DNA from 3 places in the Streptomyces sp. NPDC001348 genome. Region 2 is predicted to be linked to each of the others. Evidence: riboswitches for the same ligand, from Rfam matches in the RefSeq annotation. Region 2 holds a riboswitch; each other region holds the start of a gene.
The links. A riboswitch is a leader RNA that binds a small molecule or an ion and turns the genes downstream of it on or off. The one in region 2 is predicted to bind cyclic di-AMP.
Positions count from the first base shown of each region.

Region 1: linked by a shared signal. The riboswitch ahead of ACWC21_RS06665 (M23 family metallopeptidase) and the one ahead of ACWC21_RS12395 (transglycosylase SLT domain-containing protein) in region 2 are both predicted to bind cyclic di-AMP.
Region 3: linked by a shared signal. The riboswitch ahead of ACWC21_RS02525 (NlpC/P60 family protein) and the one ahead of ACWC21_RS12395 (transglycosylase SLT domain-containing protein) in region 2 are both predicted to bind cyclic di-AMP.

Region 1 covers NZ_JBSFIK010000004.1:314,276-317,508, reverse strand. Annotated here, with positions in the region: gene ACWC21_RS06670 (aldo/keto reductase) at 1-511, opposite strand, end outside; gene ACWC21_RS06665 (M23 family metallopeptidase) at 584-1,615, opposite strand; cyclic di-AMP (ydaO/yuaA leader) riboswitch at 1,627-1,792, opposite strand; tRNA gene ACWC21_RS06660 (tRNA-Met) at 2,018-2,091, opposite strand; gene ACWC21_RS06655 (dihydrofolate reductase family protein) at 2,205-3,233, opposite strand, start outside.
Region 2 covers NZ_JBSFIK010000009.1:88,111-91,343, forward strand. Annotated here, with positions in the region: gene ACWC21_RS12385 (LolA family protein) at 1-115, opposite strand, end outside; gene ACWC21_RS12390 (polyprenyl synthetase family protein) at 356-1,366, opposite strand; cyclic di-AMP (ydaO/yuaA leader) riboswitch at 1,894-2,079, shown strand; gene ACWC21_RS12395 (transglycosylase SLT domain-containing protein) at 2,083-2,562, shown strand; gene ACWC21_RS12400 (HAD family hydrolase) at 2,580-3,233, opposite strand, start outside.
Region 3 covers NZ_JBSFIK010000002.1:154,705-157,937, reverse strand. Annotated here, with positions in the region: gene ACWC21_RS02525 (NlpC/P60 family protein) at 1-1,152, opposite strand, end outside; cyclic di-AMP (ydaO/yuaA leader) riboswitch at 1,161-1,333, opposite strand; gene ACWC21_RS02520 (GNAT family N-acetyltransferase) at 1,655-2,278, shown strand; gene ACWC21_RS02515 (lipoprotein) at 2,295-2,960, opposite strand; gene ACWC21_RS02510 (flavodoxin family protein) at 3,126-3,233, shown strand, end outside.

The DNA of each region.
Region 1 (3,233 bases), on a different contig from region 2:
GCTCGGAGAAGTCCAGGGACTCCTGGAGGCGCCCGGGGGTGATGTTCGAGGCCGCGATGTAGCGGACCTTGCCCGCCCTGACCAGTTCGTCGAGCGCGCCGATGATCTCCTCGACGGGGACCTCGGTCTTGTCGAAGTGGGTGTAGTACAGGTCGATGTGGTCGGTGCCGAGGCGGCGCAGGGACGCGTCGGCCGCGGCCTTGATGTTGTCGGCGGTCAGGCCCTGGTACTCGGGGTGCTGGCTGACCTTGGTGGCGATGACGACGTCGGAACGGTTGCCGCGGGCCTTCACCCAGTTGCCGATGATGGTCTCGGACTCACCGCCCTCGTTGCCGTCGACCCACGCCGAGTACGAGTCGGCGGTGTCGATGAAGTTGCCGCCGGCGGCCGTGTAGGCGTCCAGGACGGCGAAGGACTGTGCCTCGTCGGCGGTCCAGCCGAAGACGTTGCCGCCGAGGGAGAGCGGGAAGACCTCGAGGTCGGAGTGGCCGAGCTTGCGAAGGGAAGTCATGTCTCTCTTCAACAACCGGTCCGGTAGCTCGCATTCCGCTTCACGGGCGCCGCATGGGCGCCCGTGGACGCGTCAGGGGTTGAGGCCCTTGCCGTGCAGCCACGCCATCGGGTCGACGGCGGTGGCCTGGCCGCCGAGGTGGACCTCGAGGTGGAGGTGCGGGCCGGTGACGTTGCCGGTGGCGCCGACACGGCCGATGACCTCACCGGTGGCGACCTTCTGGCCGACCTTCACGTTGATCGAGGACTGGTGGCAGAACCACAGCTCCGTGCCGTCGTCGAGGGTGAGGATGGTGCGGTAGCCGTACGCTCCGGCCCAGCCCGCCTCGGTGACCGTGCCGCTGTGGATGGCCTTGATGAGGGTGCCGGTCGGCGCCGCGAAGTCCAGGCCGGTGTGGTAGCCGGAGGACCACATGGAGCCCGGCTGGCCGAAGGTGCCGGTGAGCGTGTACGAGGAGGTGGGCAGCGTGTACTGCTTGGCCAGCGCGGCGAGGCGGTCGGCCTCGGCCTGCTTCGCCACGGCGGCCTTCGCCTTCTCCTTGGCGGCGGCGGCCTGGACCGCGGCTGTCTTCTCCGCCCTGGCGGCCGCGTCCGCGGACTGCTTCCCGGCGGCGGCCACCGCTGCGGCGGTGGCCTTGCCTACGACCTGGCTCTTCTGCAGCTCGGCCTGGGCCATGATCCGGTTGCGCAGGGCCTCACCGGCGTCGGTGCCGCCCTGGTCGCTGTCGGCGGTCGCCACGCCGACGTCGGTCAGGCTGGCCGCGGTGGCCTTCGCGCCGCCCCCGTCCTCGCCCAGCAGGGAGCTGACGGAGGACATGTCGGGCAGGGATATGGACACCGGCGGCTTGCCGGTGTTGGCACTGGCGATGCCGCCCGCGCCCACGGCGGCGATGACGCCGACGCCCAGAACGGTGGAGCTGCGGGCGAATCCCCCGCCGCGCTGCTTGCTGACCCGGTGCCGGCCGCGTTCCGGGCGGAGGGACTCCTCGGTGGGGTTCCACTCCTCCCAGGGACCCTCGTCGGTGCGGTACTCGCCGTAGCCGAAGGTGTCGGTGCGCTGGCTCGGCACGAACGGGGCTGTGGGGGCAGGCCGGTTGGACGCCACGCGGGCGTGCTCCTTTCCTTCCGTAACGCCTACCGGGTTAGCTGACGGGTTCGGAGCAGGAAGGTCTCCTACGCGCGTATACCGATCGTGAACTCGACGAGCTCACAAGGGCATTCGCGTGATTCACCCCAAGTGGTGGTTCCCCGGTTCCCTTTCGGGATTCGGCGCGTGCGCACGGAGCCGCCTCGGGTGACGGCTGGGACGACCGCGCGTTATCGAACGTTAATGGTCCTACCCGTCGGTTTCCAAGGGATCCAGCTTGATCATTCATGTCTTCACAGGGGAACTTACGCACCATGACCGGTGAAAACAGGGCGAGTTGACCGCCGCACGGGTGCCGTCGGGGGGCACAAACACCCAGGGCCGGAATCCATGTGCTGGATTCCGGCCCTGAGCCTTCAGTAGCGGGGACAGGATTTGAACCTGCGACCTCTGGGTTATGAGCCCAGCGAGCTACCGAGCTGCTCCACCCCGCGTCGTTGTGTCACCAGTGTACGCCATGCGCGGGGCGCCTCGCACACACCTTTGCGACCAGGGCGTTTTCCGTGTCCCCCGGAGCCGGGGGGAGCCGGGTGGGGTGGAGCCGGGTTCAGGCCGGCAGGTGCCGGTTCGGCGCCTTCGCCGCCGTCTCGCACTCCGGCACCACGACCACGTCCACGCCCCCGGCCGCCAGCAGCCCGCTCCCGTCGGCCCCGGTGACGAACGTGTCCGGCTCCCGCCATGCCGTGACCACCCGCCGCACCCCCGCGTCGAGGATCAGCCGGGCACACGGCGCCGGCCGGGAGGCCCGCCGGGCGCACGGTTCGAGACTGCTGTACACCGTGGCGCCGGCCAGCCGGGGGTCGTCGGGCCGGATCCTGGCCAGCGCCGCCTCCTCCGCGTGGACCACGGGGTCGCCGCCTTCGCGTGAGTGGCCGCGGGCGAGCTCCGTGCCGTCGGCGGCCACGACCACCGCCCCGACGCTGAACGCCGTCTCCGAGGGCGGGCACAGTGCGGCCAGCTCGCAGGCGATCCGCAGCCAGTGGCGGTCGGCGGGGGCGGCCGAGGGGCCGGTGCCGGGTGCGGTCGGCTCGTAGCGCATCAGGACGACGTCCTCGATACGGCGGGTCTCCAGCAGCCGCAGACGGCCGGCCTGGTAGCCGCCGGGGCCGAAGAGGCGGGGGGCGGCCGGGTCGCCGACCAGGAGGGGCGCCAGGACGAGCTGCAGTTCGTCGGCCAGGCCCTGCCGCAGCAGCTGGGTGTGGATGGTGCCGCCGCCCTCGACCATCAGACGGCGCACTCCGCGCACCGCGTAGAGGTGTTCGAGCAGTGCGGGCCAGTCGAGGTCGGGGCCCAGGGGGACGATGTCGGCCGCAAGGCGCAGGGCGTGGGCCCGCTCGACACCGTCGTCCGTGGTGTACACCACCTTCTCGCCGCCGGTGTGCCAGAAGTTCGCGTCCGGGTCCAGGTCGCCGGAGCCGCTGACGGTGACCTTGAGGGGGTACTCCGCCTGCCCGGCGGCGAGCCGGGCCGCCCGGCGCTCGGGCGAGTTGACCAGCAGGCGCGGGTTGTCGGCGCGAATGGTGCCGGCGCCGACCAGGATCGCGTCGACGGACGCCCGTACCTCGTCGACCCGGTC
Region 2 (3,233 bases):
CCGGTACGACATAGCGGGCCGCCTTGCGGCGTCCGGCGGCCGCGGTGTCGTCGGCCGTGGTGTCGTCGGCCGTGGTGTCGTCGGCCGTGGTGTCGTCGGATTCGTACGGTGCCATGTGTGCCTTACCTCCGTCGTCGGCGGCGGCCGTCCTCGCACATTTGGTCCCACCCTGAGCCGCCATTCTCACCCGAATCGGTGAGGAGTGGTGATTTCCGTGGTTTCCATCTGACCAAATCGGCGGTGAGGATGCGTCACCCCCGGGAGGCAACTCGACGTACGCCTGCGGTATGACACGGGGAGGCGGGATATCCACCCGACCCGTAGGGGTCGGGGGCACAGATAGCGGGGCGCCCCGTCAACCGGCCCGGTGCACCACCGCGTCGCACAGTTCCATCAGCGCCGCCTTCGCGTCGCACTCGCGCAGTGGGGCCAGCGCGGCACGCGCGTCCTCGGCGTAACGCACGGTGTCCCGGCGGGCCTGCTCCAGTGCCGGGTGGGCGCGCAGGCCGGCGAGGGCCTCGGCATGCCGGGCGTCGTCGGTCAGGTCGGAGTCGAGCAGACGGCACAGGGCGATGTCCTCGGCCAGGCCGAGCCTCGCCGCCCGCTCCCTCAGGCGCAGCACCGGCAGGGTCGGGATGCCCTCGCGCAGGTCGGTGCCCGGGGTCTTGCCCGATTCGTGGGAGTCGGACGCGATGTCCAGGACGTCGTCCGCGAGCTGGAAGGCGACGCCGAGCCGCTCGCCGTACTGGGTGAGGACGTCCACCACGGTCTCGTCGGCCCCGGACATCATCGCGCCGAAGCGGCAGGAGACCGCCACCAGCGAGCCGGTCTTCCCGCTGAGCACGTCCAGGTAGTGCTCGACCGGGTCCCGGCCGTCCTGCGGTCCCGCGGTCTCCAGGATCTGTCCGGTGACCAGCCGCTCGAACGCCAGGGCCTGCACCCGTACGGCCTCGGGGCCGAGGTCGGCGAGGATCTGCGAGGCGCGGGCGAAGAGGAAGTCGCCGGTGAGGACGGCGACGGAGTTGCCCCAGCGGGTGTTCGCGCTGGCCACGCCGCGGCGCACCGCGGCCTCGTCCATGACGTCGTCGTGGTACAGCGTCGCGAGGTGGGTGAGCTCGACGACGACGGCCGAGGGCACGATCCCGGGCGCGTACGGGTCCCCGAACTGTGCCGCGAGCATCACGAGCAGCGGCCTGAAACGCTTCCCGCCCGCGCGCACGAGGTGCTGCGCGGCCTCGGTGATGAACGGGACCTCACTCTTGGTGGCTTCGAGCAGGCCCTCCTCGACAGCCGCCATTCCGGCCTGGACATCGGCTTCCAGAGCCTGGTCCCGCACGCTCAGCCCGAATGGCCCGACGACGGTCACGAGGGGTCTCCTGTCTGCTGGTGTCTGCTGGCGATTACGCGGTTTGTCGATAGGTCGCTGCCCTCACTCGAGTCAGCGTATCCGGTCAGCTTTCGATCACCGAGGGCGCCCACCGTTACAGGACGGGCGCTATCAGATCACGACCGTTATGTTTTCGATCGGTCGATAAGGACGGATATTTATCCGCTTACCCAGAAGTACGACCAGAGTGCCTCGACTCCGGCGATCGACTCCGAGCGCCACGCCCGCAGCACCTACCCGACACCGCGCCCTTCATGCCCTTTTTGCCGCGATTGCCATTTCGTGAATTGGGTCACGCCACCCCCGGGGGGAGTCCGCCACCCCGGATCGCGTCTCCCCGTTCACGGTGGGCCAGTTGAGGCTTGGCAAACGCAAAGGATCAAGCCCCCAATACGCCACGGAACAAGGTCAACTAGGACTTTATGTGAATCCGACGCTTGTTCCGGACATGTGCTCTCGCATACGTTCCCGGCCGTCGGGCGGACGCCGAATCCTGCCGCCGCCCGTCACACCCATCGACGAACTCATTCGCGTACGGCAGGAGCGGGGGGCCCAGGTAAGCCGCCGGTCCGGGCGACACCCGTCGTTCCGGGACGGCTCGGGGTGAAGTCGCGCCGTCTTCGGACGGCACGGCCGGGCACCTCCCAGCCCGAACCCGACAGCTCACCTCGCAGGCGACGGAGAGGAACTTCGCCATGCCTGCTGCCGCTCAGCACCGCCCTGCCCGCTTCACCCGCTTCGCCCGCAAGCTCGCCGTCGCCGGCACCGGTGCCGCCGTGCTCGCCCTCCCGCTGGTCGGCGCGACCGGCGCTTCGGCCGCCACGCCCACGACCGCGCCCAGCACGGTCACGTACCCGAACAACCTGGACGGCTGGATCCGCGATTCGCTCGCTGTCATGGCGCGGCACGGCATCCCGGGCACCTACAACGGCATCTACCGCAACGTGATGCGCGAGTCCTCGGGCAACCCGCGGGCGATCAACCTCTGGGACTCCAACGCCGCCGCCGGCACCCCGTCCAAGGGCCTGCTGCAGGTCATCGCCCCGACGTTCAACGCGTACCACGTGTCCGGAACCTCCTGGGACGTCTACGACCCGATCGCGAACATCACGGCCGCCTGCAACTACGCCGCCCACCGCTACGGCTCGATCGACAACGTGTACGGCGCGTACTGACCGGCTGGCCGGTTCCCTCAGGGGAAGAGTCTTTCGAGGACGACGGCGATGCCGTCGTCCTCGTTCGACAGGGTGATCTCGTCCGCCACCGCCCTCAGTTCCGGGTGGGCGTTGGCCATGGCCACCCCGTGCGCGGCCCAGTCGAACATCGGGATGTCGTTGGGCATGTCCCCGAAGGCGACCGCCTTTTCGGCGCTCAGCCCGAGGTGGTCGGCGGCCAGCGCCAGCCCGGTCGCCTTGGTCACGCCGCACGGCTGCAACTCGACCGTTCCCGGTCCCGACATGGTGACCGTCGCCAGCGAGCCCACGGCCGCGCGGGCCGTGGCAGCCAACTCGTCGTCCGTCAGCGTGTGGTGGCGCAGCAGGACCTTGCTGATCGGCTCGCACCACAGGTCGTCGCGCCGCCGGACCCGTACGGCGGGCAGCGTCGGGTGGGGCATCAGATAGCCGGGTTCGATGAGCGTGAGCCCGTCGACTCCGTCCTGGTCGACGGCCGCGTACACCTCCCCCACCTCTGCCTCGATCTTGCCGAGCGCGGTCTCGGCCAGCTCCCGGTCCAGGGTGACCGACCACACCAGGCGGCCGGCACCGGCGTCGTACACCTGCGCCCCCTGCGCGCACACAGCGAGTCCCCCGCCACCGAGGTCGTCGAGCAGCGGCCGCACCCGCGG
Region 3 (3,233 bases), on a different contig from region 2:
GCCGCTGTCCGCCAGAGGGTTGGGGACGGTGAAGGAGCCGCTGTCGGCGACGGGGTTGGGGACCGCGAAGGAGCCGCTGTCCGTCAGCGGGTTGGGGACGGCGAAGGTTCCGGTGCCCGCGACGGGGTTGGGCACCGCGAAGGAGCCGCTGTCCGTCAGGGGGTTGGGAACGCTGAAGTTTCCGGTGCCGGTCATGGGGGCGGCACCCTGGGCGGCGACGCCCAGGGAGGCGCCGGGGAACGCGCCCCCGGGAGCGGCCGTGCCGGCACCGGCCGTCGCGCCTGTCGCACCTCCGTCGGCGGTACCACCGCCCACGGCGGACAGACCCGCGCTGAGCCCGGACCACTGCCGGCGCAGCCACTCGTGCTCCTCGGGCTGAAGAGCCTGCTCCGGGTCGCCGCGCCAGGTCTGCATGGCGGGACGGGCGGGCTCGGCCGCCGGGCGGGGTGCGGACGAGTCGGGTTGTGCGATCCGGCGGGAGAGGAGTTCCCGGGCCGCGGCGAGCTTCTGCTGGTACTTCCCCTTCGAAGCCAGCGGCGAGGACCGCCGCGGCGCGGCAGCGGGCAGCGCCAGGGCCGTCTCCCGCCGCGGCTCCGGCACGGCGGGCAGCGCGGCGACGGGCCCGGCGGTCAGTTCCGCTCTGGGGCGCGCGGTCAGCTCCGGTACGGCACGGCCGCCCCCCTGCCCGGTGGGCCCGGCGGGCAGCTCAGGCAGGGAGCGCCCGGCCGCTTCCAGCAGCTCTTCCGGGATCGGGACAATGGCGCCGGGGCGCCGCTCCGGCGAGCGCTTGGGCGTCCGGTCCTTGGGCAGTACCGCCGGAACGGTGGGACCCAGCTTGGAACGCGCCCCCGTCATCCACTCCCGGGCGACATTGTCCAGCCCGGCGCTGGACGTGCGGGACGGCGTCCGGTCCGAGGGCAGCGCGGCGGGAACGGTGGGACCCAGCTTGGAACGCGCCCCCGTCATCCACTGCCGGGCGATGTTGTCCAGCCCGGGGTCGGCACCCCGGTCCGGCCTGCGCAGGCGTACGCCCCGGCCGCGCGTTCCCCCCGATGACGCGCGGGTCGCGTTGAAGTTCCCCGTGGCGTTCTCGGTCTGGTCGTAAAGGCTGTCGATTCGCTGCCGAACCTCGTCGCGGCTTTCGCGCGCCATGGGGGCCGTACTCCTTCCGTGCTCCGCCTACCGGGTTAGCTGTCGGGTTCGGGCGGTCGATGGTGGAAGGCATGCCCTACGACCCCTGCCCCGTCGGGCGGTCGGGCCGATTCACCCCAAGTCGGTTGGGTCCCCGGCTCCGGCTGCCCCGCGGGGACACCGGACTCGGCGGAGGCCGCGCGGCCCGGCGGGGTTCGCCGGGGGGAGCCGTGCGGTCTGGTCGCCAACCTAACCAACTTGTGTGGCTGGTGTGAAGGTTGAAGCGCGGAATGTCCGATACGTAATTGTGATATTCGTCCTGCTGCTGGTGATCATTTGGTGAAGACGGCTCAAACCGTCCTCGCGGGCGCGTCAGTTGAACCGCCGGAGGACCCAAGGTGGCCTTCCCGAGGCGGGGTTGCGCCTGTGGCCCGGTGCGCTCGGCGCGTTGCCCGGGGCGGTGCGGTCCGCGGGCGGCGACGTGCGTTGTGGGAGCGCTTCCATAGGCGTCAGGATGGCGTTCATGGACCCCATGCCCCGTATTCGCCCCTACCGTCCGTCGGATCGTGCGGGCGTCGCCGACGTATGCGTCCGCACCGCCCACAACGGCGGCGACTCGCGTGCCCTGTATCCCGACCACCGTCTGATGCCGACCCTGTTCGCCGAGCCGTACTGCGCCCTGGAGCCGGAACTCGCCTTCGTCCTGGACGACGGGCGGGGACGGCCGGTGGGCTACGTCGTCGGGACCGCGGACACGCAGCGGTTCGTCGAGAACTTCCGGGAGACGTGGATCCCCCGGGTGGCCGATCGCTACCCGAGGCCCTCGGCGCCGCCGCGCACGCCGAGCGAGGAGATGGTGGCGCTGCTGCACCGCCCCGAACGGATGCTCCTGCCGGAACTGGCCGCCCATCCCGCGCACCTGCACATCGACCTGCTGCCGGCATGGCAGCGGCGCGGCTACGGGCGCCGGTTGATGGACACCCTGCTGAACGCGCTGCACGAGCGCGGGGCCCCCGCGGTCCACCTCGGCATGGTGACCGCCAACACCGCGGCTCGCGCGTTCTACGACCGACTCGGCTTCCAGGAGATCCCGGTGCGGGACCCCGGCCCCCTCACCTACCTGGGCCGCTCCACCCGGCCGTGCTGACGGCCGGGCCCGGCGTTCACACGATGCGCAGGGTCCGCTTCGCCAACTCGTACGCCGGACGCATCTTCTCGTGCTCCTCCGTGTCGAGCCCGCCGAGGTGCAGCACGACCGGGCCGTGCGGCGTGGTGACCGCGAGGGCGGTCTCCTTCTTCGACTCCCCGAGGAGCTTGCTCGTGTAGACGTAGTCGACCTCGACGCCGGAGACACCGCCCGTCCTGAAGGCGCGGTACTTCTCCTTGCCCGTGTTGTCCTCCGCCGCGACGAAGGCCCGCAGGACGGCGCGCGCGTCGGCGCCGCCCGGCTTCCCCTTCCAGACGCGCAGGAAGCCGATGTGGCCGGCCGGCTTGGCGTCGATCTCGCACACGGCGGTGACCGGGCCCTGGTGGAGCAGCGCGTCGGCGAGGTCGCCGGCCGCCCCGCTCGCGTCCGCCTCGGCCTCGATCGCCTTCGCCTTCCAGCCCTTGGCGACATCGAACGTCACGGGCAGCTCACAGGCGGAACCGGCGGCGCCCGTCCTGCCGCCGCTCTCGGTGACCTCGCCGGTCGCCGTCCCGGAGTCGCCGCCCGTCGTCGACGCGCTCGGCGACGACCTCACGTCCTCGCCGTCCGGCGATCCCGCGCAGCCGCCCAGCACGGCCGCCAGCAGGACGACCGGAACCACTCGGCCCCGCACGGCCCCCATGTCGACACGCAACGCCGTAACCCCCCTCTGTCCAGGCCGGTCACCTTAACCGAGGGCACCGACAAGGTCGTACGCAATTGTGGTCGGCCACCGTCGGCCCACCGTCGGCCACCGCCGGTCCCCGGTGGCCTTGCGGCCGGAGGGCGGCCGCGGCAGGGTGCGGGTGTGCGCACCCTGCTGATCGTCCACCACACGCCCTCGCCCAACTGCCAGGCGCTGTTCGAAGCCGTCGTCTCCGGGGCCACGGCCCCGGAGATCGAGGGGGTCCGCGTG